Regions from separate parts of the Streptomyces sp. NPDC050546 genome, predicted to be linked through region 3. Evidence: riboswitches for the same ligand, from Rfam matches in the RefSeq annotation. Region 3 holds a riboswitch; each other region holds the start of a gene.
The links. Region 3 has a riboswitch for cobalamin ahead of ACIBK5_RS14810 (prenyltransferase/squalene oxidase repeat-containing protein). Riboswitches for the same ligand answer to the same signal wherever they lie in the genome.

Region 1 (7,342 bases), on a different contig from region 3:
GAGCGGATGCCGAGGATGTCCGCGCCCGGGACGATCGCCCCGCCGTGCACCCGGACGAGCTCGCGGGCGCCGACGCGCACCGCAGCGACAGCGACGCCGGCCGCGTCCGCCGCACGGACCGGTAGCCTCCACCCGCGGCAGACGGCCCGGCCGAGGCGGCGGAGCAGGTCCCCGCGTGCGACGGCCCCGGCAGTGCTCCGCGGGCCGTCGCTCGGCCGCCGGGCCGGCCTCGGGCGGCAGCGGCAGCGGCAGCGACATCCGCCACACGGACCGACAACCTCCGCCCGCAGCCCCCCGTACACCGAAACCGCCCCTTCACCGGCCCGGCCAAGGCAGTAGAGAACGTCCCCGCGCGCCACGGCCCCGGCAGTGCTCCGCGCGCCGTCGCTCGGCCGCCGGGCGGCGGCCGACCGCGCGTCAGGCGTCGCCGTACGCCTCCCCGCCCGGTTCGAACCCGGCCGTCCCGGCGGTCGTGTCGGCGAGCCACGCCCGGAAGGCGTCCACATCGGCGTCCGGGAGGGCCAGTTCGATCGTGACCGCCTCGCCGTAGCGCACGTCCCGCACCTCGCGGCCGGTGGTGCGCAGGTCGTTCTCCAGTTTGCCCGCCCGCAGGTGGTCGACGGTGACGGTGGCCAGGCGGAACCTGCGGCGGGTACGCGAGCCGAGGGTGTCCAGGGCCTCGCCGACCGCTCCGCCGTACGCCCGGATGAGGCCGCCGGCGCCGAGCTTGACGCCGCCGTAGTAGCGGGTGACGACGGCGACGACGTACCGCATGTCACGGCGCATCAGCATCTGCAGCATGGGGACGCCGGCGGTGCCGCCGGGTTCGCCGTCGTCGCTCGCCTTCTGGACCGAGGCGTCGGCGCCGATGACGTAGGCCCAGCAGTTGTGGCTGGCGGCGGCGTGCTCCTTGCGGACCGTGGCGATGAATTCCTGGGCCTCCTGCTCGGTGGCCGCCGGGGCGAGGGCGCACAGGAAGCGGGAACGGTTGACCTCGGTCTCGTGCACGCCCGAGCGGGCGACCGTGCGGTATTCGTCCTGCATCCGTCCAGCCTATGCGGGCGCCCGGCAGCGGCCCGGACCGGTCCGCGGCTACTTCTCCTTCCGGCCCCGGGGCACGATCACGGACGTGAGCAGCGCGGTGCCGGGGGTGAGGGACCGCCAGGTCATGCCGCGCCAGGACAGGACGGCGACCGCCGAGGTGGGGAACTTCGTACGGACCCGCTCCAGGGTGTCGTCGAGGCCGTCGGCGGCGAGCGCCAGGACCAGTTCCTCCAGGCCGGGGTTGTGCCCGATCAGCAGCAGCGTCTCGACCTCGGGTGGCACCTCGTGCGCGACGGCGAGCAGGCCGGAGGGGCCGGCGGCGTACAGCCGCCGGTCGTGGCGGACCGGCGGGGGCGTGCCCCACTGGCCGGCGGCCAGCTCCCAGGTCCGGCGCGCGCGTACGGCGGTGGAGCACAGCGCGAGGTCCGGCAGGCAGTCGGCCTCGGCCAGGGCGCGCCCGGCGGCGGGGGCGTCCCGGCGGCCGCGCGGGGCGAGGGGGCGTTCATGGTCGGCGACGTCCACGGGCCAGGCGGACTTGGCGTGCCGCAGGACGACCAGGCGGCGCAGTGGGCCGGCTCCGGCGCGCTCGATCATGACGGGAATCCCAGCTCGCGGGTGAGGTCGAGGCCGAGGAGCCGGTCGGCGTACGCGTACGTCTCGAAGCGCGCGCCGTCGGGCAGCTCCGGCTCGTTCTCGACATGGCGCAGGACGTCCAGGACCCGGGGCACGTCCAGGTCGTCCTCCCAGGCGTCACGCAGCCGCCCGCGCACCTCGTCGGGGACGGGCCGCGAGGGCCGCCGGGCCCAGCGCGCGACCGCACCGCGCCACCGGGCGAGGGTGCCCCGGGCCTCGTCGAACGCCGCCGCCTCCAGCAGGGCCGGGGCGCTGTGGTGCCGGGCGAGGAGGGCGAGGCGCAGGACACCGGGGTCGATGCCGGTGCCGTCCGGTGTGCCCGGGTTCCCGGGGTGCGCGGGGGCACCGTCTATGTGCGCGGGGGCGACCTCGATCCGTACACCGCCGGTCGCCGCCCCGCCCTCGACGGCCACATGGATGACCTGGGCCTCGCCCAGCCCGGCACTCACGTCGGGGCTGTCCTCGAACGGCCGGATGCCGAGGGCGGTGGCCTGCGACCGCAGCTCGGCCTGTCGTCGTCCTCCGGTCAGCAGCGCCCACACCGGGGTGCCGCCGAGTTCCAGGGCCCGGACGAGCAGGTCCGCGACGAGCAGCACCCGGAGGTTCGTCGTGTCGAAGCCGGGCGCGTGCACCTCGACACGGGTCAGGCCCCGGCGGGCCGGGGCGGCGTCGACCGGCTCGCCGGTACGGGCGTCGATGATGCGCAGCACGAGGCGAGCGTAGGCGTGCGGGCGGGCACACGCAGGCATGTTTGGCGATTTCCGGCCACCGTGGCGGGAATCGCCCCACCAATGGCGTGCCCGCCACGCGGGCCGGCGGGCCTCAGGCCAGCGTGCCCAGGAAGCGCACATGAGGCCGCTGTTCGGGCCCCTCACGGCTGACGGCGGCCCGCACCCCGTACACCTCCGCGATGAGCTCCTCCGTGAGGACGTCCCCCGGAGCACCGCCCGCCACGACCGTCCCCCCGCGCAGGACGACGACCCGGTCGCAGTACATCGCCGCGAGGTTGAGGTCGTGCAGCGCGACGACGGTGGTGACCGGCAGACCCGTGACCAGGGCGAGCAGGTCCAGCTGATGGTGGATGTCGAGGTGGTTGGTGGGTTCGTCCAGGAGGAGTTCCCGGGGTTCCTGCGCGAGCGCGCGGGCGATCTGCACCCGCTGGCGTTCGCCGCCCGAGAGGGTGTGCCAGGGCTGGCCGGCCCGGGCGGCGAGGCCGGTGCGCTCCAGGGCGGCGTGGATCGCCCGCTCGTCGTCCGCCGAGGCGGGTGTCCAGGCCCGGCGGTGCGGGATCCGGCCCAGCCGTACGACGTCCAGCACCGTCAGCTCGACCTGGGTGTCGGCCTGTTGCTCGACCGTGGCGAGGCGGCGGGCGACGGTACGGCGGGGCAGGTCGCCCAGCGGGGTGCCGTCGAGGGTGACGACTCCGGCGGTCGGTGTGAGCAGCCCGGCCAGCAGCCGCAGCAGCGTGGACTTGCCGGAGCCGTTGGGGCCGAGGACGCCGACGGTGGTGCCGGGTTCGGGCGCGAGGACGACGCCGTCGAGGATGAGGCGCCCGTCGGTACGGCGGCTGACCCGGTCCGCCCGGAGCCCGGCAGCCCGCACCGGCTTTTCCGTCTCACTGACGTGTGTCCCGGTCATCGCACCCTCCGCGTCCGGTAGAGCACCGCCACGAACGCCGGCACCCCGATCAGCGAGGTCACGACCCCCACCGGCACCTCCTGCGGATCCAGGACCGTACGGGCCAGGGTGTCGACCCAGACCAGGAACACCGCGCCGGCGAGGGCGGTGACCGGCAGCAGCCGGGCGTGCCCGGGTCCGGCCAGGGCCCGGGCGGCGTGCGGCAGGACCAGCCCGACGAAGCCGATCGCCCCGGCCGAGCTGACCAGCGCGGCCGTGAGCAGGGCCGTGACACACAGCAGCACCAGGCGGGTGCGGGCCACGGACACCCCGAGCGCGGCCGCCGCGTCCTGCCCGAAGGCGAAGGCGTCGAGGGTACGGGCGTACGACAGGCACACCACCAGCGCCACGGCCAGGACGGCGAAGCACAGCCACACATCGGTCCAGCCGGCGCCGCCGAGCGAGCCCAGGAGCCAGAACAGCACGCCCCGGGTCGTCTCGGCGTCGGCGGCGGTCAGTACGACGAACGAGGTCAGCGCGGAGAAGAGCTGCATGGCGGCGACGCCCGCGAGGACGACCCGGTCGGTGGTGTCGCCGAGGGTGTGGCTGAGCAGCAGGACCAGCGCGAAGGAAACCAGGGCTCCGAGGAACGCGCCCGCGGACACCGAGACGACACCGCCACCCACGCCCAGCACGACGATGACGACCGCGCCGGTGGAGGCGCCCGAGGACACCCCGAGCACGAACGGGTCGGCCAGCGGGTTGCGCAGCAGCGACTGCATCACCGCTCCGCACACGGCGAGGCCGGCCCCGCAGACGGCCGCGAGCAGGGTGCGCGGCAGCCGCAGCTGCCAGACGATGCCGTCCCGGATCGGCGTCAGGTCGGAGCTGCCGATCCCGAGGTGGGAGGCGACGACGGACCAGACGTCCCCGACCCGGATGTCGGCCGGTCCGATGGTGATCGCCAGGGCCACGGAGACCATCAGCAGCAGGGCGCCCGCGACACCGAGCGCCGGTCCGCGGAGGGTCACTTCACGAGCCCGAACTCACGCAGTCCGGCCGCGACCTTCTCCACGCCCTCGACCGTGCGGATGGTCGGGTTCATGGCCTGCCCGCTGAGCAGCACGTACCGCTTGTTCTTGACGGCGTCCATGTTCTTGGTGGCCGGGTTGGACTCCAGGAAGGCGATCTTGCGCTTCGCCGACTCGGCGGTCTCCGAGTCGCGGGTCAGATCGCCGATGACCAGGACGTCGGGGTTGCGGTCGGCGACCGTCTCCCAGTTGACCTGCGGCCATTCCTCGTGCGTGTCGTCGAAGACGTTCTTGGCGCCGAGGGCGCGGGTCATGATGCCGGGCGCTCCGCAGCAGCCCGCCAGGTAGGGCGACTCGGAGTTGGCGAACCAGTACATCAGGGAGACGTCGGAGGCGTCGACGCCCCGCGTGGCCTTCTTCATCCGCTGCTGGAGGGAGGCCACGAGCTTGTCACCGCGGTCCTTGACTCCGAACACGGTGGCGAGGTCCCGCACCTCGCCGTAGACGGCGTCGATGTCCAGCGGCTTGTCGCGCTTGCCGTCGCCGCCGCCCGAGTTGTCCTTGCCGGCGCAGTCGGACGGGGAGACGTAGGTGGGCACGCCGAGCTTCTCGAACTGGTCGCGGGTGGCGACGCCGCCCTTGCCGAGGGTGGAGACGAAGGACGCGGCGACGAAATCGGGCTCGGAGTCCAGGACCCGTTCGAAGGAGGGGTTGTTCTCGGCGATGCGCGGCACCTTGGCGTTGGCCTTCTCCAGCCCCTTCATCACGGGGTCGGTCCAGGTGGCCGTGCCGGCTATCCGGTCGGCGAGGCCGAGGGAGAGCAGGATCTCGGTGGTGCCCTGGTTGAGGGAGACGGCGTGCTTGGGCGCCTTGTCGACCCGGACCTTCCGGCCGCAGTTGTCGAGCGTGACGGCGGCCTTCGTGGCGGTGGGCTTCGAGTCCCCGCAGCCGGTCATGAGCAGGGAGCAGGCCGCGAGCAGGACGGCGGCACGGGCGGGTCGGGCGAGGGGCAAGGAAACCAGTCCTCAGACGTCGAGGGCCCGATCGCGGAGCCCGGTCGTACGGTGCTCCCCCACCGCCGGCCGGCCGCGGGGGCCGCCAGCAGGTCTTCGGACTCGGGTTCACCCGGTGCGGGGCGCCTTCCCGTACGACGTCCAGCCGTACAGTGGCCGCGGCCCCGCCCGTCCCCCTCACCGCTGCGCGTCAGTTCCGGATTCGCACCGGATTCCCTGACCCACGTACATGGGTTCGACTGGCCTCGGCAAGCTATCACGGAGGGTTCGGGGGAATCACAGCGCACCCTGCCTCGTTGCCCGGACAGCAGCTTTTCCACGACTGACGAGGAGGCCGCCGGTGTACGGCGACGACGCAACGGTCCGCAGGATCCTCACCGAGCTCGGCGACACCTGGGCCGTGGTGGGCCTGTCGTCGAACCGGCAGCGCGCGGCGTACGGCGTCGCCGCCGTGCTCCAGCGGTACGGCAAGCGCGTCGTGCCCGTGCACCCCAAGGCGGAGACCGTGCACGGCGAGCAGGGGTACGCGAGTCTGGCGGACATCCCCTTCGACGTGGACGTCGTGGACGTGTTCGTGAACAGCGACCTCGCCGGAGCGGTCGCGGACGAGGCGGTCGCGAAGGGCGCGGGGGCGGTGTGGTTCCAGCTCGGTGTCGTCGACGAGGCGGCGTACGACCGCACCCGGGCCGCCGGTCTGGAGATGGTGATGGACCGCTGCCCGGCGATCGAGATCCCGCGGGTCGGGTAAGGGTCACGACCGTCGCGCCCCCTCCATAATGAGCGCATGACCCACGCCTCCCCGCCCGCGGACACAGGCTCCCCCGGACGTTTCCCGGTCGTCGTCGTGGGCGCCGGTCCCGCCGGGCTGACCGTCGGCAACATCCTGCGGGCCGCCGATGTGGACTGCCTGGTGCTGGAGACCGAGACCCGGGAGTTCATCGAACAGCGGCCCCGGGCCGGGGTCATCGAGGAGTGGGCCGTACGCGGCCTGGAGAAGCGGGGCCTCGCCCGGAACCTGCTGGACCGCGCGGAGCTGCACACCGCGTGCGAGTTCCGCTTCGACGGGGAGCGGTACCGGTTCCACTACGGCGAGATGACGGGCAGTCATCACTTCGTCTACCCGCAGCCGTTGCTGGTGACGGACCTGGTGCGCGAGTACGCCGATGTGCGGGGCGGTGAGATCCGCTTCGGAGTCCGGGACGTGGAGCTGCGCGACCTGGACACCGACCGGCCGTCCGTGTCGTACACCTGCCCGGAGACGGGTGAACAGCGGGTCGTGCACTGCGATTTCGTCGCCGGCTGCGACGGGGCGCGCGGAGTGACGCGGGCCGCGCTGCCCCCGGAGCGGGTCCGGGTCGCACGGCACGACTACGGCATCGGCTGGCTGGCGCTGCTCGCCGAGGCCCCGCCGTCCGCCGACTGTGTGCTGTTCGGCTGTCACGAGAACGGCTTCGCGGGCCAGATGCCCCGCAGCCCGGAGGTGACCCGCTACTACCTCCAGTGCCCGCCTGGGGACGACCCGGAGAACTGGCCGCACGAGCGCGTCTGGGCGGAGCTGCGGCAGCGGCTCGGGGCCGCCGGTGTGCCGCCGCTGACGGAGGGGCGGCTGATCGAGAAGCGCGTGCTGGACATGCACGACTACGTGGTCGAGCCGATGGTGCACGGTCGGCTCCATCTCGCGGGCGACGCGGCGCATCTGGTCGCCCCCATCGCGGCCAAGGGCATGAACCTCGCCCTGCACGACGCCTTCCTGCTCGGTGACGCCCTGGTGGCGCGCCTGACCACGGGTGACGACAGCGGTCTGGCCGGCTATGCGCAGGCGTGCCTGCGGCGCGTGTGGGACTACCAGGAGTTCTCGCAGTGGCTGTCCGAGGTGTACCACGGCACGGCGTCGGGCGACCCGTTCCGCGCGGGCACCACGCTCGCCCGGCTGCGCCGCCTGTTCACCTCGCCCGTGGCGGCCGCGGCCTTCGCCGAGCAGTATCTGGGGACGGCCGCGCGGTA
Region 2 (7,342 bases), on a different contig from region 3:
TGTACCTCTGTCAGTTGTTCCGTGGACAGCAGGCTCGGGGACAGGCCCGGGACCGATGTGGCGGTCAGCCACAGCCGGCACATCCATTCCAGCTGGGCGGTCCGGTCGTAGGCCTGGTCCAGTGACGCGCCGTAGGTGATCGTGCCGTGGTTCTGGAGGAGGCAGCCGGAGCGGTCGGCGAGGGCGCGGAGCATGTTCTCGGCCAACTCGTCGCTGCCGTACGTCGCATACGGGGCAACTCGGACGGGTCCGCCGAGCGCGGCGGCCATGTAGTGGATCAGCGGGAGCTCGCTCACGAGGGTCGAGACGGCCGTCGCGTGCACGGCATGGGTGTGGACGACGGCGCGGGCGCCGGTCGTGCGGTAGACGGCGAGATGCATGGGCAGCTCGCTGGTCGGGACGAGCGTGCCGAGGACCCGCCGGCCGTCGAGGTCGACCCCGGTGACGTCGTCCGGCGCCAGCCGGTCGTAGGGCACGCCCGACGGCGTGACCAGGACGGTGTCCCCGACGCGCACCGAGACGTTGCCGGACGTTCCGACGACGAGCCCGTCGCCGACCGTCCGGCGGGCCGTCGCGACGAGGTCCTCCCAGGCGCGCGCCTCCTCGGGGCGCACACCCTTCCGCCGCGACTCCCCCGCATCCTGTCCGCCGCCTCGGACGTCCCCCGTGCCCCGCTCGTCGCCTCGCTCCTCAGCCATGCGGCGATCCTGCCAGGCAGCCCTTCAACGCGCCGCTGGGCGGGGGCACTTTAGGCCGGAAACCGAGCATGCGTAAGGGCGCATACCCGCACAAACTCGCCATGGATCTCTCTTGGCCGGAGATCATCGGACATTCAACAGCCCTCCAGTACTCTCTGGGGGATTTGCCGTGCACGTCGCCATTCCGGGGGGAATCACATGGCCCGTGACCACATATCGACCCGCCGCCGCGGCCGCTTACTGGCGGTCTCCGCCGCGGCACTCGCGCTGGGAGGGACCTCGCTCGCGGAGTTCCCGGCCACGGCGGCGAGCCGCCCGAAGGGGCACGACGTCTCGTCCCACCAGAAGAACGTCGACTGGCGGAGCGCGAAGGCGAAGGGCGCCAGATTCGTCTACGTCAAGGCGACCGAGTCCACCACCTACCGCAACCCCTACTTCAGCCGGCAGTACAACGGCTCACGCGCGGCGGGCCTCGTCCGCGGCGCCTACCACTTCGCGCTGCCGAACAGGTCGTCGGGCCGGGCGCAGGCGGCCCACTTCGTACGCAACGGCGGCAGTTGGAGCGCGGACGGCTGGACGCTGCCGCCGGCGCTCGACATCGAGTACAACCCGTACGACAAGAAGCACAAGTGCTACGGCCTGAGCAAGGCCGGGATGGTCAACTGGATCAAGTCGTTCAGCGACGAGATCAAGCGGCTCACCGGCCGCCGCCCGGTGATCTACACGACCACCCACTGGTGGAACACGTGCACGGGCAACAGCCGTGCGTTCGCCGCGCATCACCCCCTGTGGGTCGCCCGCTACAACGCGGCGAGCGCGGGACCCCTGCCGGCCGGCTGGTCCTCCTGGACCTTCTGGCAGTACGACAACGGCGACGGCACCCTCCCGGGTGATCAGAATCTCTTCGGCGGGTCACTCGATCGACTGAAACAGTTCGCCAGGGGCACATGATCGTTGGGGCGCAAGGGCCGTCGCACCAGGGCGGAATGACGGACCCCTGTTGCGGACACCCCTGCGCCCCTCCCAGTTCATCTTCCGTTCACTCGGGTTACCTACGTTCGTCCCGCCAACGACGCCGAACGATTGCCTGGGTAAATGGAAAGCTTCTCGCTGATCCTCGCGATTGTGGTGGTAACCGCACTTGCGTTCGATTTCACGAACGGTTTCCACGACACCGCGAACGCGATGGCCACGACCATTTCCACGGGCGCCATGAGACCGAAGATCGCGGTGGCCATGTCCGCGGTGCTCAACCTGGTCGGCGCCTTCCTGTCCGTCGAAGTCGCGAACACGATCTCCAAAGGCCTCGTCGACGAGGCCGGCATCCGTCCCGAGGTCATCTTCGCCGCCCTGGTCGGCGCGATCCTCTGGAACCTGCTGACCTGGCTCGTCGGTCTGCCGTCCAGTTCGTCGCACGCCCTGATGGGCGGCCTGATCGGCGCCACGATCGCCTCGGCGGGCGTCGGCGCGGTGCACGGTGACGTCCTGGTCACCAAGGTGCTGATCCCGGCGGTCGCCGCCCCGCTGGTCGCGGGCATCGCCGCACTGCTCGCCACGCGGTTGACGTACTCCCTCGGCAAGAAGGCCGACGGCGACGCCTCCAAGAAGGGCTACCGGGCCGGCCAGATCGCCTCCGCGGGCCTGGTCTCGCTGGCCCACGGCACCAACGACGCCCAGAAGACGATGGGTGTCATCACCCTGGCCCTGGTCGCCGGCGGCGCCGTCGCCCCCGACTCCGACCCGCCCATGTGGGTCATCCTCTCGGCGGGTATCGCCATCGCGCTCGGCACCTACCTCGGCGGCTGGCGCATCATCCGCACCATGGGCAAGGGCCTGACCGACCTCCAGCCGCAGCAGGGCTTCGCCGCCCAGACCAGCGCGGCGACGGTCATCCTGGCCTCCTCGCACCTCGGCTTCTCCCTCTCCACCACCCACTCCGTGTCCGGCGCGGTGATGGGCGCGGGGCTCGGCCGCAAGGGCGGCGTGGTCCGCTGGTCGACGGCGACGCGGATGTTCGTCGCCTGGGGTCTGACGCTGCCGGCGGCGGCCCTGGTGGGCGCGCTCGCCGAGTACGTGACCGGCTTCGGGAACTGGGGCACGGCGGTCGTGGCGGTCTTCCTGGTCGCCTCCAGCGCGGTGATCTGGAAGCTGTCGCGCCGCGAGGTCGTCGACCACACCAACGTCAACGAGGTCGACGAGGAGCCGGCCGGTGTCGTGACCACCGCGATCGCCGCGGTGACGCCGCCTCCGGCGGGCCCGTCCGAGGAACTGGCCGCCACCATCCCGGCCCAGGCCCAGCCCTCTGCCGACCGGAAGCCCTCCACCACGACCACCTCGGTCTGATCCCGCCCACCCGGTGACAAGGAAGAATCTCTGAGATGAAGATCGACTGGGCGACCCTCGGCTCCGTCTTCGGCGTCAGCCTCGTGGCCACCGTGATCCTCGTCGGCCTGTTCACCCTCGGCATCACGGGCCTGTCGCGCCGTGAGCGGGCGGTGGCGGCGGGCGGGTCCGCGGGGCTCGCGGTGACGGGGGCGTACGCGTGCTTCGCGGCGTGCGCGGCGGCTGTGGGGTACGGGATCTATCTGATCGTGGCCTGACCACGATCGTCCGTCACCGGGCGGCACGGGGCTTCGGTCCCGGGCCGCCCGGTCGCCGTGTGCGGGGCAGCCGTCGGCACCCCCTGCGAGGCGGGCGGTGTGGGCTTGTCCACACTCTCCTCTCGCAGGTCAACGGCAAGTTGACGGCTGTTCGCGGCCGTGGTGGACTGCCGGGGCCAATACGGCGGCAGGAGAGGAAGCCGGTGGAAGTCCGGCGCGGTCCCGCCACTGTCACCGGGGTAACAACCCCCCGGGAGCCAGGAACTCTCACCGCCGGTCTCGTCGAACCAGGGCGTGGACACCCTGAGTGAGGACATATCGCCATGCTCGGCTGCCGATCGAGGGTCAGTACTCCACCGTTGTCCGCCGCCAAGGCCGGCTGAGCCCATGGGTGCCGGTCGCGTCCACGCGTACGGTGCCGCCGTCGGTCTGATCGGTGATCTGCTGCTCGGAGATCCTCGCCGGGGGCATCCGGTCGCCGCGTTCGGGCGGGCCGCGGGTGCGGTGGAGCGGGTGTTGTGGCGGGACCACCGGGGATGGGGCGCGCTGCACACCGTGGTGTGCGCGGGCGGGGCCGTCGCGCTGGGGGCCGTCGCCGCGCGTGCGGTGCGCAGGTCCGCCCCCGCGTCGATCGGACTGACCGCTGTCGCCACCTGGGCCGTCGTCGGGGGGACTTCGCTCGCGCGGGAGGCGCAGGTCATCGGACGCGCCCTGGAGGCCGGGGACGTCGAAGCGGCCCGTGCGCGGCTGCCGCATCTGTGCGGACGGGATCCACAGGCACTCGACGCCGACGGGATCGCCCGGGCCGTCGTCGAGTCCGTCGCGGAGAACACCTCCGACGCCGTCGTGGGGGCGCTCGTGTGGGGGGCCGTGGGCGGCGTGCCCGGGCTTCTCGGGTTCCGGGCCGTCAACACCCTCGACGCCATGGTCGGGCACAAGTCGGCCCGGTACCGGCGCTACGGGTGGGCCTCCGCGCGGCTGGACGATGTCGCGGGGTGGCCCGGGGCCCGGCTGACCGCCGTGCTCGCGGCCGTGGCCGGGGGCGATCCACGGGGAGCCGTGGCGGCCTGGCGTGCCGATGCCGCCAAGCATCCGAGTCCCAACGCCGGGCCCGTGGAGGCCTCGTTCGCGGGGACGCTCGGGGTGCGGCTCGGCGGGACCCTGTCCTACGGCGGGCGGGTCGAGCACCGGCCCGTACTCAACGGCGCGGGGCGCGGCGTCACGACCCGGGACATCGAACGGGCCGCACGGCTGTCCAGGCGTGTCGGCTGGCTCGCGCTCGGCGTCTGTGCCGCCGCGCGCCACATCGTGAAGGGGCGTACGTCATGACGGGCGGGGGGCTTCTCGTCGCCGGTACCACCTCCGACGCCGGCAAGAGCGTCGTGACCGCCGGGATCTGCCGGTGGCTGGTGCGGCGGGGCGTCAAGGTCGCGCCGTTCAAGGCGCAGAACATGTCGCTGAACTCGTTCGTGACGCGGGAGGGCGCCGAGATCGGGCGGGCGCAGGCCATGCAGGCGCAGGCGTGCCGTGTGGAGCCGACCGCGCTGATGAATCCCGTGCTGCTCAAGCCCGGCGGCGAGCAGAGCAGTCAGGTCGTGCTGCTGGGCAAGCCGGTCGGGGAGATGAGTGCGCGCGGGTACCACGGCGGGCGGCAGCAGCGGCTGCTCGGGACCGTGCTCGACTGCCTTGAGCAACTGCGGGGCACGTATGACGCGGTGATCTGTGAGGGGGCCGGTTCTCCCGCCGAGATCAATCTGCGACGGACGGACATCGTCAACATGGGGATCGCCCGGGGCGCCGGGCTCCCCGTGCTCGTCGTCGGCGACATCGACCGGGGCGGGGTCTTCGCCTCGTTCTTCGGGACCGTAGCCCTGCTGTCCCGCGAGGACCAGGACTGTGTCGCCGGGTTCCTAGTGAACAAGTTCCGCGGGGACGTCTCCCTGCTGGAGCCGGGGCTCGACATGCTCCACGGCCTCACCGGGCGGCAGACGTACGGCGTTCTGCCCTTCCGGCACGGGCTCGGGATCGACGAGGAGGACGGGCTGCGCGTCTCCCTGCGGGGGACGGTCCGCGAGTCCGTCGTCGCCCCGCCGGTCGGCGAGGACGTGCTGCGCGTCGCCGTCTGCGCGGTCCCGCTCATGTCCAACTTCACGGATGTCGACGCGCTGGCCGCCGAACCCGGTGTCGTCGTGCGGTTCGTGGACCGGCCGGAGGAACTCGCCGACGCCGACCTCGTCGTCGTGCCGGGGACCCGCGGGACCGTCCGTGCCCTGGAGTGGCTAAGGGAGCGCGGGCTGGCCGACGCGCTGGCGCGCAGGGCCGCCGAGCAGCGGCCCGTCCTCGGCATCTGCGGCGGCTTCCAGATCCTCGGCGAGCACATCGAGGACGACGTCGAGAGCCGCAGGGGCCAGGTCGACGGGCTCGGGGTCCTGCCCGTGCGGGTGCGGTTCGCCCGCGAGAAGACCCTCACCCGGCCGACGGGCGAGGCCCTCGGGGAGCACGTCGAGGGCTACGAGATCCACCACGGCGTCGCCGACGTCACCGGCGGCGACACGTTCATCTCTGATGACAAAGGACGCGGCCTGGACGGTTGCCGGGTCGGCCAGACCTGGGGCACGCACTGGCACGGCTCGCTGGAGTCGGACGGATTCCGGCGTGCCTTCCTGCGCGAGGTGGCGGACGCCGCCGGACGCCGCTTCGTACCGGCGCCGGACACCTCGTTCGCCGCGCTGCGCGAGGAGCAGCTCGACCGGCTCGGCGACCTGATCGAACAGCACGCGGACACGGACGCGCTGTGGCGGCTCATCGAGTCCGGCGCGCCGAAGGGGCTGCCCTTCGTCCCGCCGGGAGCGCCCAGATGAGGACCATGGCGGTGGGGTCGGCCGCCCAGTTGAGGACCGTGGCGGTGGGGCCGACCGCCCGCACGGCGAGCGCGGGCCACCTGAGACGCTGGACCGGCTGCCCGACCCCCGGCTGTCTGATCCACCCGCGACCCGACAGCCGTCCGCGACCCGACATCCACCCGCAACTCGAAGGCGACTTGGAGGACGACGAAAAGTGACCACCCCCTTTCCGTTCACGGCCGTGGTCGGCCAGGACGATCTGCGGCTCGCGCTGCTGCTGAACGCCGTGTCACCGGCGGTCGGCGGTGTGCTGGTGCGCGGCGAGAAGGGCACGGCCAAGTCGACGGCCGTGCGGGCGCTCTCGGCGCTCATGCCGGAGGTGGACGTCGTCTCCGAGTGCCGCTTCTCCTGCGACCCCGGCTCGCCCGACCCCGGCTGCCCGGACGGGCCGCATGAGCCCGGGGGTTTCGCCTCCCGGCCGGCCCGCATGGTCGAGCTGCCCGTCGGCGCCTCCGAGGACCGGCTGGTGGGCGCGCTGGACATCGAACGGGCGCTGTCCGAGGGCGTGAAGGCCTTCGAGCCCGGCCTGCTCGCCGACGCGCACCGCGGCATCCTCTACGTCGACGAGGTCAACCTCCTCCATGACCACCTGGTCGACCTGCTGCTGGACGCGGCCGCGATGGGCGCCTCGTACGTGGAGCGTGAGGGCGTCTCCGTGCGGCACGCCGCCCGCTTTCTGCTGGTCGGCACCATGAACCCCGAAGAGGGCGAGCTGCGGCCGCAGTTGCTCGACCGGTTCGGGCTGACCGTCGAGGTCGCGGCCTCGCGGGAGCCCGAGCAGCGCGTCGAGGTCGTACGGCGGCGGCTGGCGTACGACGACGACCCGGCCGCCTTCGCCGCCCGCTGGGCCGAGGAGGAGGCCGACGTACGGGCCCGGATCGTGGCCGCGAAGAAGCTGCTGCCGTCGGTGCGGCTGGGCGACGACGCGCTGCGGCAGATCGCGGCGACCTGTGCGGCCTTCGAGGTGGACGGCATGCGTGCCGACATCGTGATGGCCCGGACGGCCACCGCGCTGGCGGCCTGGGCCGGTCGTACGGACGTGCTCTCCGAGGACGTACGCCAGGCCGCGCTGCTCGCGCTGCCGCACCGGCGGCGCCGCAACCCCTTCGACGCGCCGGGTCTTGACGAGGACAAGCTGGAC
Region 3 (7,342 bases):
GGGCGAAGGACGGCGAGGAGACGACGACCTCCGCGGTCGGGCCGTCCGCGATCACCTCGCCCTCGGCCAGCAGCACCACGCGGTGGGCGATCTCGGCGGCCAGTTCCACGTCGTGGGTCGCCAGCACGATGGCGTGCCCCTCTGCGGCCAGCTCGCGCAGCACACCGACCAGGCGGGCCTTCGCCGCGTAGTCCAGGCCTCGGGTGGGCTCGTCCAGCAGGAGCAGCGGGGGCCGGGCGGTCAGTACGACGGCCAGGGCGAGGGCGAGGCGCTGGCCCTCCGAGAGATCCCGGGGGTGGGTGTCGTCGGTGACGCCCGGGAGCAGCTCGGTGACGAGGGCACGGCAGGTGCCGGGTGTTGCTCCCGCGTCCTGGTCGGCCGCCGTGCACTCGGCGGCGACGGTGTCGGCGTAGAGCAGGTCGCGGGGTTCCTGGGGGACGAGGCCTACCTTGCGGACGAGGTCCTTGGGGGTGGTGCGGTGGGGGGTGGCTTCGCCGAGCCGGACGGATCCGGAGGTGGGGGTGACGAGGCCGACCAGGGAGTTGAGGAGGGTGGACTTTCCGGCGCCGTTGCGGCCCATGAGGGCGATGGTTTCGCCGGGGGTGATGGTGAGGTTGATGTGGGCCAGGGCCTGGATGCGGGAGCGGGTTACGGAGAGGGCTTGGACCTCGCCCAGAGGGGTGGGGGGTGTGGATTGTTCGCGGGTGCGGGTTGGTTGTGGCTGGTCGCGCAGTTCCCCGCGCCCCTGAAGGGCGATGCCCTCGCGTCCCTCAAGACGCCCGCGGAGATCCCCTGCCTTGCGGCGGGCGTCTCGGACCGTCAGGGGGAGCGGGGTCCAGCCCGCCAGGCGGCCCAGGGCCACCACGGGCGGATACACCGGGGACACGGCCATCACCTCGGCCGGGGTGCCCAGGATCGGCGGCTCGCCCGGGGCCGGTAGCAGGGCGACCTGGTCGGCGTACTGGATGACCCGTTCCAGGCGGTGTTCGGCCATGAGGACCGTCGTGCCGAGGTCGTGGACCAAGCGCTGGAGGACCGCCAGGACCTCTTCGGCGGCTGCGGGGTCGAGGGCGGAGGTCGGCTCGTCCAGGACGAGGACGCTGGGGTGCGGGGTGAGGACCGAGCCGATGGCGACGCGCTGCTGCTGGCCGCCGGAGAGGGTGGCGATGGGGCGGCTCCGCAGGTCGGCCAGGCCGAGGAGGTCGAGGGTCTCCTCGACGCGGCGGCGCATCACGTCCGGGGCGAGGCCCAGCGACTCCATGCCGTAGGCGAGTTCGTCCTCGACGGTGTCGGTGACGAAGTGGGCGAGCGGGTCCTGGCCCACCGTGCCGACGACGTCGGCGAGTTCGCGCGGCTTGTGCGTGCGGGTGTCGCGGCCGGCCACCGTGACCCTGCCCCGCAGGGTGCCGCCGGTGAAGTGCGGCACGAGGCCGCTGACCGCGCCCAGGACGGTGGACTTGCCGACGCCGGAGGGACCGGCCAGGAGGACGAGTTCGCCCTCGGGGACCTCGAAGTCGATGCCCTGGACGGTGGGTTCGGAGGCACCGTCGTAGGTGACGGAGACATCCTCGAAGCGGATCACGACGGTTCCTTGGGCTCGGGGGCGACGAACGCGGGCAGCAGGCCGAAGAGGATCGCCGCCGCGGGCCAGACCGGGAGCGTGGGGGCCACGAGCGGCACCACGCCGGGGTGCAGGGCCGCGGGGTCACGGACCGAGGCGAGCACGAGCAGCGCGGCGACCGCCACGCCGGAGGCGACCACCAGCAGCGCGCGCAGGTCCCAGCGGTCCGGGCGGTACCGGGTGCGCAGCGAGCGCCGGCCGCCGAGCCGCAGACCCGCGAGAGCGGCGGCGAGGCCGACGAGCAGGACCGGGAAGCCGTAGGTGGCGCCCTCGGCGGTGAGTAGCCCGTACGTTCCCGCGCAGACGCCGAGCAGGCCGCCGAGGGTGAGGGCGGCGGTGGTACGGCGTACGGCGGGCGGGACCTGTGCGGTACGGCCGTAGCCGCGGGCGTCCATCGCGGCGGCCAGGGACACCGAGCGCTCCAACGCGCCCTCCAGGACCGGGAGGCCCACCTGAAGCAGGCCCCGGAGGCCCTTGTCCGGGCGGCCGCGCAGCCGGCGGGCGGCGCGCAGGCGCTGGACGTCGGCGATGAGGTTCGGCGCGAACGTGAGGGCGACGACGACCGCGACCCCCATCTCGTACAGGGCGCCCGGGAGGGACTTGAGGAGGCGGGAGGGATTGGCGAGGGCGTTCGCGGCGCCGACGCAGACGAGCAGGGCGGCCAGTCTCAGACCGTCGTACAACGCGAAGGTGAGGGCCTCGGCCGTGACCTCGCCGCCCAGGCGGATGCCCTGGGCCCAGTCGGGGAGGGGCACCTCGGGGAGGGTGACGAGGGTGTGGGTGCCGGGGATGGGGGAGCCGAGGACGATCGCGAAGAGAAGCCGGATGACCAGGACGGCGAGGGCGAGTTTGACGAAGGCGCCGTAGGAACGGGACCAGGGGGTCGGGGGGCGGCAGGTCGCCACGACGTAGGCGGATACCGCGATGAGGAGGCAGAGGAGCAGGGGGTTGGTGGTGCGGGTGGCCGCGGTGCCGAGGGAGAGGGACCAGAGCCACCAGGCGCCGGGGTGCAGAGGGGCCCGGGGCCGGCGCGGGGGGTGGGAGGGCACGTCGCTGAGCCGGTCCGCGCTGCTAAGCCTGGTCACGCCGCCGTACCTGCCAGATCGCCGCCGCCCCCAGTGCCGTCACCACGGCGATGCCCGCCAGCAGGCCCAGGGACGGGCCGCTGTCGTCGGACGTGTCCTTCCTCGCAGCCGGGGTCGACTCCCGGGAGCTCGCCACCTGCTCTCCGCAGCCCTTCTCCGGGTAGCCCGCGATCGCACACAGCAGGGCGTTCGTGTCGTAGCGCAGGGGCTTGGCGACCGTCGCGAGGGCCTCAGCCGTGGTCGCGTCGGGGGAGACGCGGGCGCAGGCCGTCCGGGCGGGGGGCGGGGTCTCGCCCTGGGGGGCGTCCGCCTTGGTGCCGGGGTCGATGACGAGCGCCACCCGCTTCTTCCCGTCCTGCGCGGGGGTCTTCGCGCAGATGGTCCTGAAGTCGGCCGTGCCGCGCGGCCGGGCCGCCTCGGCGGAGTCCTCGCTCACCGCGAAGCGGAAGCCCTGGACGTCGCCGTCGGAGGGGCGGGCCATGGACGGGCCCTGGGTGGCGTAGACCCAGCGGTCGCCTTCGCGGTCCCAGAACGACCAGTACCGGTAGCCGGCGGCCTGGGCCTGGCCCGCGCCCGCGATCAGCAGGAGCGAGGCCAGGAGGAGGAGAACGGCCCGGCCGATCACGACTGCTGCTTCTTCTTGCGGCCGGTGAAGAGGAAGCCGATGCCGATACCGGCGACGAGGCAGACCCCGACGTACCACCAGACGCCGAAGAAGTCCGACCCCGAGTCGTCCTTCTCGTCGGCCGCCGAGGTCTTTTCGGGGGCCTGCGGGGCCGGGCCCGTCGCGTTGAGCTGCTTCACCAGGTCCGTGCCGCCGAAGTCACGCGGGTTCGCGCCCGTCGCCTGCGCGGCGAAGATCAGCTGGGCGTAGGCGGCCGGGCCGCCCTGCTCGGCCCAGCCGGCGGAGTTCTTCTCCAGCCACCGCACGGACTTCCCGGCCTGCGCGGCCTCGCCCTGCGCGGCGAGTGCCACGACCGCGTCGGCGGTGTTGCCGTGGTCGGGCTGGGGGTCCGCGCCGGCGAGGGCGGAGGTGAGGTGGTCGTCGCCCTTGGCGAGGGTCTGCGTGAGGTACGCGGCCCCGTTGTCGGCGGCCTGTCGCGGTGTGGCCGGATCCGCGCATGTGGCGTCGGACTTCTTCCCGGCCTCCACCACCATGCCCTTGCCCAGGGCGCCGAGGACACCGGCCGCCGTGGCGTCCGCGTTGGCGGTCAGCTCGCCCTTCTTGTCCGGCTGGAACGCGAAGGCGCCGTCGTCGTCCCCACCGCAGGGGAGGGCGAGCTTCAGCAGGGCGTCGTCGGGCGACTTCCCGCCCTTCTCGACCTGGTCCGGCTTCTCACCGGCGGCGGCGAGCGCGCCGACGATGACCGACGTGGAGTTGGTGTCGCTGGCGCCGCCGGGCGCGTAGCCCCAGCCGCCGTCCTTGTTCTGGACGGACTTCAGCCAGCCGACGGCCTTGTCCGTGACGGCGTCCTGTCCGCCGAGGGCGGCGAGCGCCTGGACGGCGGCGGCCGTGGCGTTGGTGTCGAGCATGGTCTTGGCGTCGCACGCGGCGGCGGGGTCGGGCCGGTACGCGGCGAACCCGCCGTCCTCGCACTGCTGCCGGACCAGCCACTCGACGGACTTGGCGGCCGGCTTCTCACCCACCGTGTCCTGGGCCAGCAGGGCGAGCGACTGGCGCCAGACGCCGTCGAACTTGGGGTCCTTGTCGCCGTACAGGGCGGAGGGGAACGCCTGGGACGGAGTCGGTGACGGTGCGGCGGCGGCCGGCGTGGCGGCGCCGATCACGGTGGCGGCGGCCAGGACGGCGGCGCTGCGGCGGACGTTCATGATCGGCGGGTGCCTCTCCCTGTGAGGGAGCCGGGCAGCACGGGACACCCCGGCGGCTCGGCTCCGTATACCTCGACGGTGCCGTGCACCGGCGGGCGCCGGGCACATGAGCCGGTCACGATCCGTACGGGGCGATCCGGCTCACCGCCTGCCTCGGCGGGCGGTTCACGGTTGCGGGTCAGCGCCGGAATTACACCGGCTTCTCCCTGTACGGGTGATGACGACCCGCCTACTGTACCCGGAAGTAGCAAAACGGCCGAGAGTACCTTCGCCCCATGCCGACCACACCGCCCGGAAGACTCCTCGGCTCGGGCCGCCGTGCCGATGTGTACGAGATCGACGAGATGTGGGTGCTGCGCCGCGAACGGGAGGGCGGGGGAGACGCGGCGGCGGAGGGCGCGGTGATGGAGCACGTGCGCGCCCACGGCTATCCGGTGCCCCGCGTCCGCCCGACCGGCTCGCGCACCGACCTGGTGATGGAACGGCTCTCCGGCCCGACCATGCTCCAGGCCTGCCTGGCGGGCACGCTGGAGGTGGCGGAGGCCGGTTCGATCCTGGCCGGGCTCCTGCGCGACCTGCACACCGTCCCCGCCCTGCACTCCACCGACCCGGTGGCCCGCGTCCTCCATCTGGACCTCCACCCGGAGAACGTGATGATCACGCCCGAGGGGCCGCGCGTCATCGACTGGTCCAACACGGAGGAGGGCGACCCGGGGCTGGACTGGGCGGCCTCGGCGGTGGTCCTCGCCCAGGCAGCGGTCTCCGGCGACCCCCTGGCCACGGCCGCCCGCACCATGCTGGCCGCCCTCCTCGCCGACCCGTCCCCGCTCACACGGCCCGCCCTGACGGAGGCCCGGAGCCGCCGCGCCTCCAATCCGACGATGAGTCCGGAGGAGGTCGAACTGCTGGACACGGCCGAGGAGTTGATCCTGTCCCTGAGGTAAACCGGTTAACGTGAAGCTCCACGACCACACGCAGGAGCGTCCATGACTGAGCAGGTGGAGAACTCCGAGCAGGAGCCGCTCTCCAAGATCGACACCTCGGTTCCGCACTCGGCGCGGATCTGGAACTACTGGCTGGGCGGGAAGGACAACTACGAAGTCGACCGTGTGGCCGGTGACGCCTTCCGCGAGATCTTCCCCGGGATCGAGACCGGGGCGCGCGCCGCCCGCTACTTCCTCGCCCGCGCCGTTCGCCATCTCGCCGCTGAAGAGGGCATCCGCCAGTTCCTGGACATCGGCACCGGGCTGCCCAACGTGGACAACACCCACCAGATCGCCCAGCGGGTGGCCCCGGAGAGCCGGATCGTCTACGTCGACAACGACCCGCTGGTGCTGGCCCACGCCCGCGCGTTGCTCACCAGCACACCGGAAGGCGTCACCAACTACGTCGACGCCGACCTGCGCAAGCCGAGCACGATCGTCCGGGAAGCCGGCAAGACGCTGGACTTCGACCAGCCCGTCGCGCTCATGCTGATGGGCATCCTCGGCCACATCGAGGACCACGACGAGGCGCGCGAGATCGTGCGGCAGCTGGTGGACGCGCTGCCTTCCGGCAGCTATCTGGTGCAGTACGACTCCACCGACACCAGCGAGGACTACCTCCGGGCCATCGGGCAGTACAACGACGGCGGCTCGATCCCGTACATCCTGCGCAGCCCCGAGCAGATCGCCCGCTACTTCGACGGTTTGGAGCTGCTGGAGCCGGGCGTCACGTCCTGCTCGCGCTGGCGTCCCGACGCCGAGGCCCTGGGCCTGCCGGCGGAGGTGCACCAGTACGGCGGTGTCGCCCTCAAGCGCTGAACCCCGGACAGGCCTCGCTCAGGTCTCCTGGAGTATGCGGTGCAGGATGGTCGGAGTCTCGTCCGGTGACTCGGCTTCGACCACCAGCCGGTTCATGGCGTCCCAGTAGCGCTCGATGTCGGCCGCCTTGTCGGGATAGAGCGCGGTGGTGAGCTGCTCCAGGTAGACCACGTCGGGCAACTGGCCACCGGGCAGCCGCAGAATGGTGACCGGACCGCCCTCCGCGGCATGGCCGCCGGAGAGGAACGGCAGGATCTGGACGGTGACCTGCGGAAGCCGGCAGACCTCGATGAGATGCCTGAGCTGGGCACGCATCACCTCCGGCCCGCCCACCGGGCGCCGCAGCGCCGCCTCGTCGATCACGGCCCAGAGCTGGGCCGCGCCCGGCTGCCGGTGCAGGATCCGCTGCCGGGTCATCCGCAGCGCCACCCGGCGGTCGATCTCCCGCGCCTCGGCGTCGGTGTGGGCGAGCCGGACGGCGGCACGCGCGTAGTCGGGGGTCTGGAGCAGTTCGGGGACGCGCTGTATCTGGAAGCAGCGGATGACGCTCGCGGCTTGCTCGGCACCGAGGTAGCTCTGCGTCCAGGAGGGCACCACGTCGCTGTAGTACTGCCACCAGGCGTGGGTGTTGGCCTGTTCGGCCAGCGCCAGCAAGGTCGCGCGTTCGGCCTCGTCCGTGACGCCGTAGTGCGTGAGCAGGTCGGCGACGTCGCGCAGTTTGAACCCGTGGCGGCCCGCCTCCATGCGGCTGATCTTGGAGGGCGAGGCACGGATGACGTCCCCCGCCTCCGCCCTGCCGATGCCTCGCGCGTCCCGCAGCCTGCGCAGCCGGGCGCCCAGCGCCAGCCGGGGGACCATGGGCCCGGCGGATCTCCCGTCCAGGACTCCGCTGAAGGGCGACGTTCGAGCGGCCTCATCGGTGCCCATGGGCATATCTCCTTGCGGTGGTACGCAACGCCGCACGCGTGGGGGCGACACGGCTCGTTCATCCTAGAGGCCCTGCC
Region 4 (7,342 bases), on a different contig from region 3:
TCGGCGGGGCGCTCGCGGACCGGATCGGGCTGCGCCGCACGATGCTGTGGGCCCTCGCCATACGGACGGCCGGATTCGTCGGCCTCCTGCTGGCCCTGCGCCGGCCGCCCCTGGCGGTCGCCGCGCTGGTGCTGACGTGCTGCGGCGCCGCCCTGTACCTGCCCGCCAACAAGGCGTACCTGGTGCACGGGGTGGACGAGGAGCGCCGGCCGGCGTTCCTGTCGGCGGGCAACGCGGCGCTCAACGCGGGCATGGCGGTGGGACCGTTGATCGCCGGGCCGTTCGTGCTGTCCTCGCCCGGCTGGCTGTTCGCGGCCGTCACGGCGCTGTTCCTCGCGGTCACGGCGGGCCACGCCGGGCTGCCCGCCGCCGGGGAGCGACCCCCCGGCACGGAGGCCACCCGGCAGGGGCTGCTGGCCGGGGTGGCCGTCCTGCCGTTCGCCGCCAACGCGCTGGCGTTCTATCTGTACTTCCACTTCCAGCACTTTCTGGCGATCTACGCGGTCGAGCGTGCCTCCAGCGAGTTCTACAGCCTGGTCCTGCTGCTCTGCTTCACGCTGGTCATCGTCGTCCAGCCGCTCGCCTCCGGGCTGATCCGGCGGATGCCTTACGCGCTCGCGCTGACCGTCGGGTTCGCGGGGCTGGCGGCCGGACTGGCCGTGCTGGCGATCGGCAGCCGGGCCGCTCTGCTGGCGGGCGGTGCGCTGATCACCCTGGGCGACATCGTGCTGTTCCTGAAGAACGACCTGGAGGCGCTGCGCCGCAGCCCGCGCTCCGACGCCGTGGTCTTCGGTCAGCAGCGGCTGGCCGCCGGTCTCGGCGCCTGCGCGAGCGGCGTGCTGGGCGGGCAGCTCTACGGCCTCGGCGAACGCGCCGGGCACACCGGCTGGTTCTGGCTGCTGGCCGCCGCGCAATGTCTGCTAATTCCCCCTCTCCTGCTCTTGCTGCGCAGGCACGGCGAGCGGCTGAAGCAGGTCCCATTCGACGAAGAAGGAGCACTGAAGCCGCATGACACGGACGGGCGGGTTCCAGGACGATGACTTCTGGACGGAGTTCCACGACTTCCTCTTCTCCGAGCAGCGCCACACCCAGGCCGAGGAGCTTCTCGACACCTCTCCCCTGCTGTCCTTCACGCCCGGGGCGCGGGTGCTCGACCTGTGCTGCGGCCCTGGCGTGTTCACCGTGCCGCTCGCCCGGCGCGGCTACGAGGTGACGGGCGTGGACCTCAGCCCGGCCATGCTGGACCGGGCGCGCAAACGGTCGGCGGACACCGGCACCGACGTCACCTACGTCCAGGCCGACGCGCGTGAGTTCGAGGCGCCGGGCGGCTTCGACGTCGTACTCAACATGTTCACGTCGTTCGGCTACTTCGAGGACCCGGCCGACAACGCGCGCGTGCTGCGCACCATGTACGACTGCCTGGCCCCGGGCGGCACCCTCGTCCTGGACCTGGCCGGCAAGGAGCTGCTGGCCCGCAAGGTCACCCCGCCGAAGGTGGTGACGCACGGTGAGGACCTGATGGTGCAGACCGACACGGTGCTGGACGACTGGGCGCGGCTGCGCAGCGACTGGGTCCTGGTGCGCGGCGAGCGGGTGACCCGGGCCACCCTGGTGTGGTTCGTGTACAGCGCCGTGGAGCTGCGGCGGATGGCCGAGGAGGCCGGGTTCGGGGGCGTGGAGGTCTTCGGTGGCTTCGACGGCCGGCCCTACGACGAGAACGCCGAGCGGCTGGTGCTGCGGGCGGTCCGCGAGGGGTGACGTGGGCATGGGGCGTGCGGGGCGGGCACGCACGCCCTGTTGACCGCGACGGCGCGGAACGTACTATCACCAGGTCATCGCCGCGACGGGAGACAGGAAGCCGGTGTGAGTCCGGCACGGTCCCGCCACTGTGACCGGGGAGTGCACCCCTTCGACACGCCACCGCGCGAGCGCGGGAAGGCGAGGGGGAACGTCGATCCGGGAGTCAGGACACTGACCCGTCGCGGGCCCGATCCGAGGAGCGCGGACTCCCCAGGAGGCTCTACGTGTCCCATCTGTTCTCCCCTGCCCGCAGGCAGGTCACAGCGCTGGCCGTCGCCCTGTCGGCGGCGCTGCTCGTCGCCGGCTGCGGCTCGTCCGGCGGCACCGCCCAGGACTCGAAGGCGGCGAAGGCGCCCCCGGGCTTCCCCGTCACCGTCGACAACTGCGGGGTGAAGACGACCTACGACAAGCCGCCGTCGCGGGTCGTCACCATCCACCAGCACCCGGCGGAACTGATGCTCGCCCTCGGTCTGAAGAACCGCATGGTCGGCACCGCCTTCCCCGACTCGGCCGTCCTGCCGGAACTGCGCAAGGACTACGAGGCGATCCCGGAACTGGCGAAGAAGGAGCCGTCGTTCGAGACCGTCCTGGAGGCCGAGCCGGACCTCGTCTACGGCGGCTACGGCAGTGCCTTCGCGGAGAACGACGGTCGCTCCCGCAAGGCGTTCGCCGACGCCGGCATCGACACCCACCTCAACCGCGAGTACTGCGGAAAGAAGCGGGTGACGATGAAGGACACCTACGACGAGATCCGCACCGTCGGTGAGATCTTCGGCGTCCCGGACCGGGCCGACGAACTGGTCTCCGACCTGGAGGGCCGGGTCGGCAAGGCGGCCTCCGCCGTCGAGGGCGAATCCGCTGTGCCGGTGTTCGTGTACGACAGCGGCGACAAGACCGCCTTCACCGCGGGCGGCAAGAGCCTCGGCACGGAGATCATCCGGCTGGCCGGCGGCAAGAACGTCTTCGCCGACCTCGACGATGTCTTCGGGGACGTCTCCTGGGAGCAGGTCGTCGAGCGCAGGCCCGAGGTCATCGCCATCTACGACTACGCCGGAGCCGGGAGCGTCGAGCAGAAGAAGAAGTTCCTGCTCTCCCAGCCGGCCCTCGCCGATGTGCCCGCCGTGAAGAACAAGCGGTTCGTCGTCCTGCCGCTCACCGCCACCCTGGTCGGCATCCGCTCCGCGTACGCGGTCGGGGACCTGGCGCGCGGGCTGCACCCCGAGAGCTCCCGGTGACGCAGCCGGCCACCGAGGCGCCCGCGGTGCGACGCCCTGTGCCGCCCGGGCAGCGGACGGGGCGCACCGGCCTGGCCGTCACGCTGCTCGTCCTGACCGCCCTGCTCGTCGTCTCCGCCACGGCGGGCCTGGCGATCGGCTCCGTACAGGTGCCTCCCGGGCAGGTCTGGGGCATCGTGACGCACACGCTGGGCGCGGGCTGGACGGAGCCTGACTGGTCGCGAGCGCGCGAGACCATCGTGCTGGACGTGCGGGCACCCCGCGTGCTGCTCGGGGTGGTGACCGGGGCCGGCCTCGCGGTCGTCGGCACCGCCCTGCAGGCCCTGGTGCGCAACCCGCTCGCCGAGCCGTATCTGCTGGGCGTCTCCTCGGGGGCGTCCCTGGGCGCGGTCTCGGTGATCGTGTTCGGGGTGAGCGTGTTCGGGCCGGTGTCGCTGTCGGCCGCCGCGTTCGCGGGCGCTCTGGGCGCGCTGCTGCTCGTGTACAGCACCGCCCGGACCGGAGGGCGCATCACCTCCGTACGGCTCGTGCTGTCCGGGGTGGCGATCGCGGCGGTGCTCACCGCGTTGCTGGATCTGCTGCTGCTGACCACCGACCGGGGCAACGAGGCCCGTGCGGTGCTCGCCTGGACCCTCGGCGGCCTCGGCGGCGTCAACTGGGGCACGCTGTGGCTGCCGAGCCTGGCGACCCTGCTGGGCGTCGGTGTCCTCATGGTGCAGTCCCGGAACCTCAACCTGCTGCTGGCGGGCGAGGAGGCCGCGACGACGATGGGCCTCGACGTGGCCCGGTTCCGGGCCCGGATGTTCGTGCTGGTCTCCCTCGTGACGGGCGTGCTGGTCGCGGCGGCCGGGCCGATCGGCTTCGTGGGCCTGATGCTGCCGCACATCGTGCGGCTCTTCGTCGGCGGCGACCATCGCCGGGTCCTGCCGACGGCCGCGCTCGGCGGGGCGGTCTTCCTGGTGTGGGCCGACATCGCCGCGCGCACGATCGCCGCGCCGATGGAGGTGCCGGTCGGCGTGCTGACCGCGCTGTGCGGCGGGCCGTTCTTCCTGTGGCTGATGCGCCGGGACGCCCGGCGGTCCACGGATCGAGGAGTGGGATGAGCGCGATCGGAACAGGGGTGGCCGCGACCGATCTCGATGTCGAGGGCGTCACGCTGACGGCCGGAGCGCGCCATCTCGTGCGGGACGTGTCCCTGACCGCCCGCCCGGGCGAGACCATCGGGCTGGTGGGCCCCAACGGCAGCGGCAAGTCCAGTCTGCTGCGGGCCGTCTACCGGGTGCTGCGCCCCGACAGCGGCTTGGTGCGGGTCGACGGCGCCGACGCCTGGTCGCTGCCCGTGCGGCAGCTGGCCCGTACCGTCGCGGCGGTGGTGCAGGAGTCGGGCGCCGACTTCGATCTGGCCGTACGCGAGGTCGTCGCCATGGGCCGCACCCCGCACAAGCGGCTTCTCGCCGGTGACACCCCCGAGGACGCCGGGCTCATCGACTCCGCGCTCGCGGCGGTCGACGCCGCCCACCTGGCCGAGCGGCCCTTCGACCGGCTGTCCGGCGGCGAGCGTCAGCGGGTGCTGATCGCCCGCGCCCTCACCCAGCAGCCCACGCTGCTCGTACTGGACGAGCCCACCAACCACCTGGACATCCGCCACCAGTTGGAGGTGCTGGGCGCCCTGCGCCGACTGCCCGCGACGGTGCTCCTCGCCCTGCACGACCTCAATCTGGCCGCCTACTACTGCGACCGCCTCTACGTCCTGAACGAGGGCGAGGTCACCGCGTCCGGCCCGCCCGCGGAGGTCCTCACCCCCCGGCTGCTGGCCGAGGTGTACGGGGTGGAGGGAGAGGTCACGGTGCATCCGCGCACGGGCGCTCCCCAGGTCACGTTCCTTCCCTGAGCGGGTTGGGCAGCGGCAGATAGCGGGCGTCGGCGCCGTCCGCGCCCGTCCAGCGCAGCAGGAGGTTCGTCTTGGCGGGCACGGTCGGCGAGGTGAGCAGGGCGGGGATCTCCGGCAGGTCGTGGCGGGCGAACTCCCGGCGGGTGGCGGGCCAGGGGTCGAAACCGGGACGGCGTGCGGCGAGTGCGCCGGCGATCTCGGTGAGGTGGTTGACGACCAGGCAGTACACGAGCCGCTCCCAGCCGGCTTCCCGCTCCACGTCCGGCAGCAGTTTCACGCCCTCGGCGTCCCGGTACAGGGCCTGCACGGGCATGCCGTCGGCGTCCACGGCGATCAGGGTGTTCTGCAGATGAGCCTCGATGACGACGCCGTGCCGGGCGAAGGCCTCCAGGGCCGGGGGCACCACATGTGCCAGATACGCCGCCCACCACGCCCCGGGGTCGGCGGCGCGGTCGAGCGGGCTGCCGTCGAAGCCCTCGACGAGTCCGGCGGCCAGCAGCGGGGTCGCGCCGGGCACCAGATGGCCTGCGAAGCCGTCGCGGACGAGGACGGCCAGGGCCTCGAAGGCGAAGCCGGCGGTGCGGTACCCGCGGTCGCCGAGCCAGGCCGGAGGGCCGTCGAGTGTGCCGAAGTCGTCGAAGGCGGCACACACGGCCGCGTCGGTGCGGCGCAGGGCGAGCAGGTCGTGGCGCCACAGCCGGCGGATGTCGTTGGTGATGCGCACGTCCAGGCTGAACTTCAGGAACAGGTCCCGCTCGGGTGCGTAGAGCGTGCGGATGGCGGCCGTGGGCCAGGTGTCGAAGGCGGTCGTGCCGAGCCGGACCAGTCTGCCGTCCGCGAAGGCGGCGGCGAGCTCCGCGCCCGCCAGGTCGAGCTGCCAGGGGTGGGCCGGGAGCAGCCGGTAGCCGGGCGGGGCGGTGCCGAGGGCGTCGAGGGCCGAGGTGTCGCCCTCCTCGACGACGCAGTCCTCGCGCAGCCCGAGCAGGACCAGCGGGAAACGGGCGTACGCCTCGGGCGCGTACGGCAGCCAGCCGGCGGCCGGGCCGCCGCCCCGCGCCTTGGGGGCGGGGTGGTGGGTGTGGCCGGTGAGGAGGCACTGCTCGGAGCGCAGGTAGAGGTCGTCGGGCGGCGTCGCGCGGTCGCGGGCCTCCAGCAGGACGGCCACGGCGTCCCTGCTGTCGATCATCTCGGCGGGCAGTTCGTGGTTGGACACCCCGGTGTGCCGCCGCAGTTCCTCGGCGACGAGCTTGACCAGTTCGGTGTGGCCGACGCGCTGCCAGCCGTCCGGCCCCTCGATCTCGGGCTCTGCGGGCCGCCGCGTCCCGCGCACCCGCAGCAGCCGGTCCCCGCCGGGCAGGCGGAAGACCCGGTGCCCGCCCTCCTGCCGCTCGGGCCGGGCCACCTCCCGCAGCAGGCAGTTCAGCAGCGGCACGGCGGCGTACGCGTCGGCGGTCGGGGGCATGAGGTCCACGCGATCCACTCGTTTCCGTACGTTCCTTGTGTTCCCTGTGTTCTCTACGTTCCCGCAGCCCTTCCGGGACTTCCGGACTTCCTGGCGGAGATGATCAGTATGCCGTTCGACGTCATCGCGCCGTGACGCCCTATTCGTACCCGAGGAGCCCGCCCGTGCACCGTTCCCCCACCGCCGAGGCCGAGGTCGCCGAAGAACTGGCCGCCGTACGGCCCGGACTGCTGCCGCGGTACGAGGCCGAACTGCCCGGGGCCCGCGCGGCGGTGCTGTCCCGTCTGTGGCGCGGTCTCGCCCATGATCCACTGCCCTGGGTGGCCCGTAGGGAGCCGGGCCGGGACGGGCTGACCCTGTTCCTGTCCGACGGCCGCCGGCTGCACGGCCCGCCGCCGGATCCGTACGCGACCGGCGGCTACGTCACCACCGTGGGGCTCGACAGGACGGAGTACGACGATCCGGCGCGGCTGGTGACGGACCTCGCCGTCCCGCACTCCGCCTCCTTCGCGGCCGAACTCGGGCACAGTGTCGCCTCGTTGGCGCTGTCGAGAGCGGGGCAGGACGGACTCCCGGCGGACGAGTGGCCGGGGAACGACTGGGAGTGGGAGCAGCGGATCGTCGACGGGCATCCGTTCCACCCCACCTGCCGGTCCCGGCCCGGTTTCTCGGTGGCCGAGCAGCTCGCCTACGGGCCCGAGCACCGGCCGGTCGTGGAGCTGGGTCTGGTGCCGGTGCGGGCGGAGGAGTGCCTGGTGACGGGCGTCTGGCCGGGTGATCTGCGGGACGGGGGGCGGGTGGTGCTGCCGGTGCACCCCTGGCAGGCGGCGCATGTGCTGAAGCGGACGTGCGAGGAGCGGCGCGCCGGACACCCGCTGATGTCCCTGCGGACGCTCGCCCTGCCCGGCGGGCCGCACGTCAAGACCTCCCTCAGCGCCCGGCTGACGTCGTCGG

Region 1: linked by a shared signal. The riboswitch ahead of ACIBK5_RS38350 (ABC transporter substrate-binding protein) and the one ahead of ACIBK5_RS14810 (prenyltransferase/squalene oxidase repeat-containing protein) in region 3 are both predicted to bind cobalamin.
Region 2: linked by a shared signal. The riboswitch ahead of ACIBK5_RS16350 (cobalamin biosynthesis protein) and the one ahead of ACIBK5_RS14810 (prenyltransferase/squalene oxidase repeat-containing protein) in region 3 are both predicted to bind cobalamin.
Region 4: linked by a shared signal. The riboswitch ahead of ACIBK5_RS35170 (ABC transporter substrate-binding protein) and the one ahead of ACIBK5_RS14810 (prenyltransferase/squalene oxidase repeat-containing protein) in region 3 are both predicted to bind cobalamin.

What each region holds. Positions count from the first base shown of each region.
Region 1 is NZ_JBITGX010000022.1:92,375-99,716, forward strand. It holds gene ACIBK5_RS38320 (MFS transporter) at 1-125, shown strand, start outside; gene ACIBK5_RS38325 (YigZ family protein) at 418-1,044, opposite strand; gene ACIBK5_RS38330 (SixA phosphatase family protein) at 1,093-1,638, opposite strand; gene ACIBK5_RS38335 (hypothetical protein) at 1,635-2,426, opposite strand; gene ACIBK5_RS38340 (ABC transporter ATP-binding protein) at 2,500-3,315, opposite strand; gene ACIBK5_RS38345 (FecCD family ABC transporter permease) at 3,312-4,277, opposite strand; gene ACIBK5_RS38350 (ABC transporter substrate-binding protein) at 4,322-5,281, opposite strand; cobalamin riboswitch at 5,408-5,597, opposite strand; gene ACIBK5_RS38355 (CoA-binding protein) at 5,679-6,086, shown strand; gene ACIBK5_RS38360 (4-hydroxybenzoate 3-monooxygenase) at 6,123-7,342, shown strand, end outside.
Region 2 is NZ_JBITGX010000006.1:59,813-67,154, forward strand. It holds gene ACIBK5_RS16330 (class II aldolase/adducin family protein) at 1-698, opposite strand, end outside; gene ACIBK5_RS16335 (lysozyme) at 897-1,649, shown strand; gene ACIBK5_RS16340 (anion permease) at 1,794-3,041, shown strand; gene ACIBK5_RS16345 (hypothetical protein) at 3,077-3,298, shown strand; cobalamin riboswitch at 3,445-3,585, shown strand; gene ACIBK5_RS16350 (cobalamin biosynthesis protein) at 3,686-4,627, shown strand; gene ACIBK5_RS16355 (cobyric acid synthase) at 4,624-6,159, shown strand; gene ACIBK5_RS16360 (hypothetical protein) at 6,156-6,359, shown strand; gene ACIBK5_RS16365 (putative cobaltochelatase) at 6,356-7,342, shown strand, end outside.
Region 3 is NZ_JBITGX010000005.1:229,955-237,296, reverse strand. It holds gene ACIBK5_RS14825 (ABC transporter ATP-binding protein) at 1-1,582, opposite strand, end outside; gene ACIBK5_RS14820 (energy-coupling factor transporter transmembrane component T) at 1,579-2,670, opposite strand; gene ACIBK5_RS14815 (SCO2322 family protein) at 2,693-3,331, opposite strand; gene ACIBK5_RS14810 (prenyltransferase/squalene oxidase repeat-containing protein) at 3,328-4,536, opposite strand; cobalamin riboswitch at 4,649-4,793, opposite strand; gene ACIBK5_RS14805 (phosphotransferase) at 4,812-5,480, shown strand; gene ACIBK5_RS14800 (SAM-dependent methyltransferase) at 5,523-6,338, shown strand; gene ACIBK5_RS14795 (helix-turn-helix domain-containing protein) at 6,357-7,265, opposite strand.
Region 4 is NZ_JBITGX010000018.1:90,877-98,218, reverse strand. It holds gene ACIBK5_RS35180 (MFS transporter) at 1-1,040, shown strand, start outside; gene ACIBK5_RS35175 (class I SAM-dependent methyltransferase) at 1,009-1,758, shown strand; cobalamin riboswitch at 1,851-1,974, shown strand; gene ACIBK5_RS35170 (ABC transporter substrate-binding protein) at 2,034-3,035, shown strand; gene ACIBK5_RS35165 (FecCD family ABC transporter permease) at 3,032-4,138, shown strand; gene ACIBK5_RS35160 (ABC transporter ATP-binding protein) at 4,135-4,926, shown strand; gene ACIBK5_RS35155 (IucA/IucC family protein) at 4,910-6,388, opposite strand; gene ACIBK5_RS35150 (IucA/IucC family protein) at 6,553-7,342, shown strand, end outside.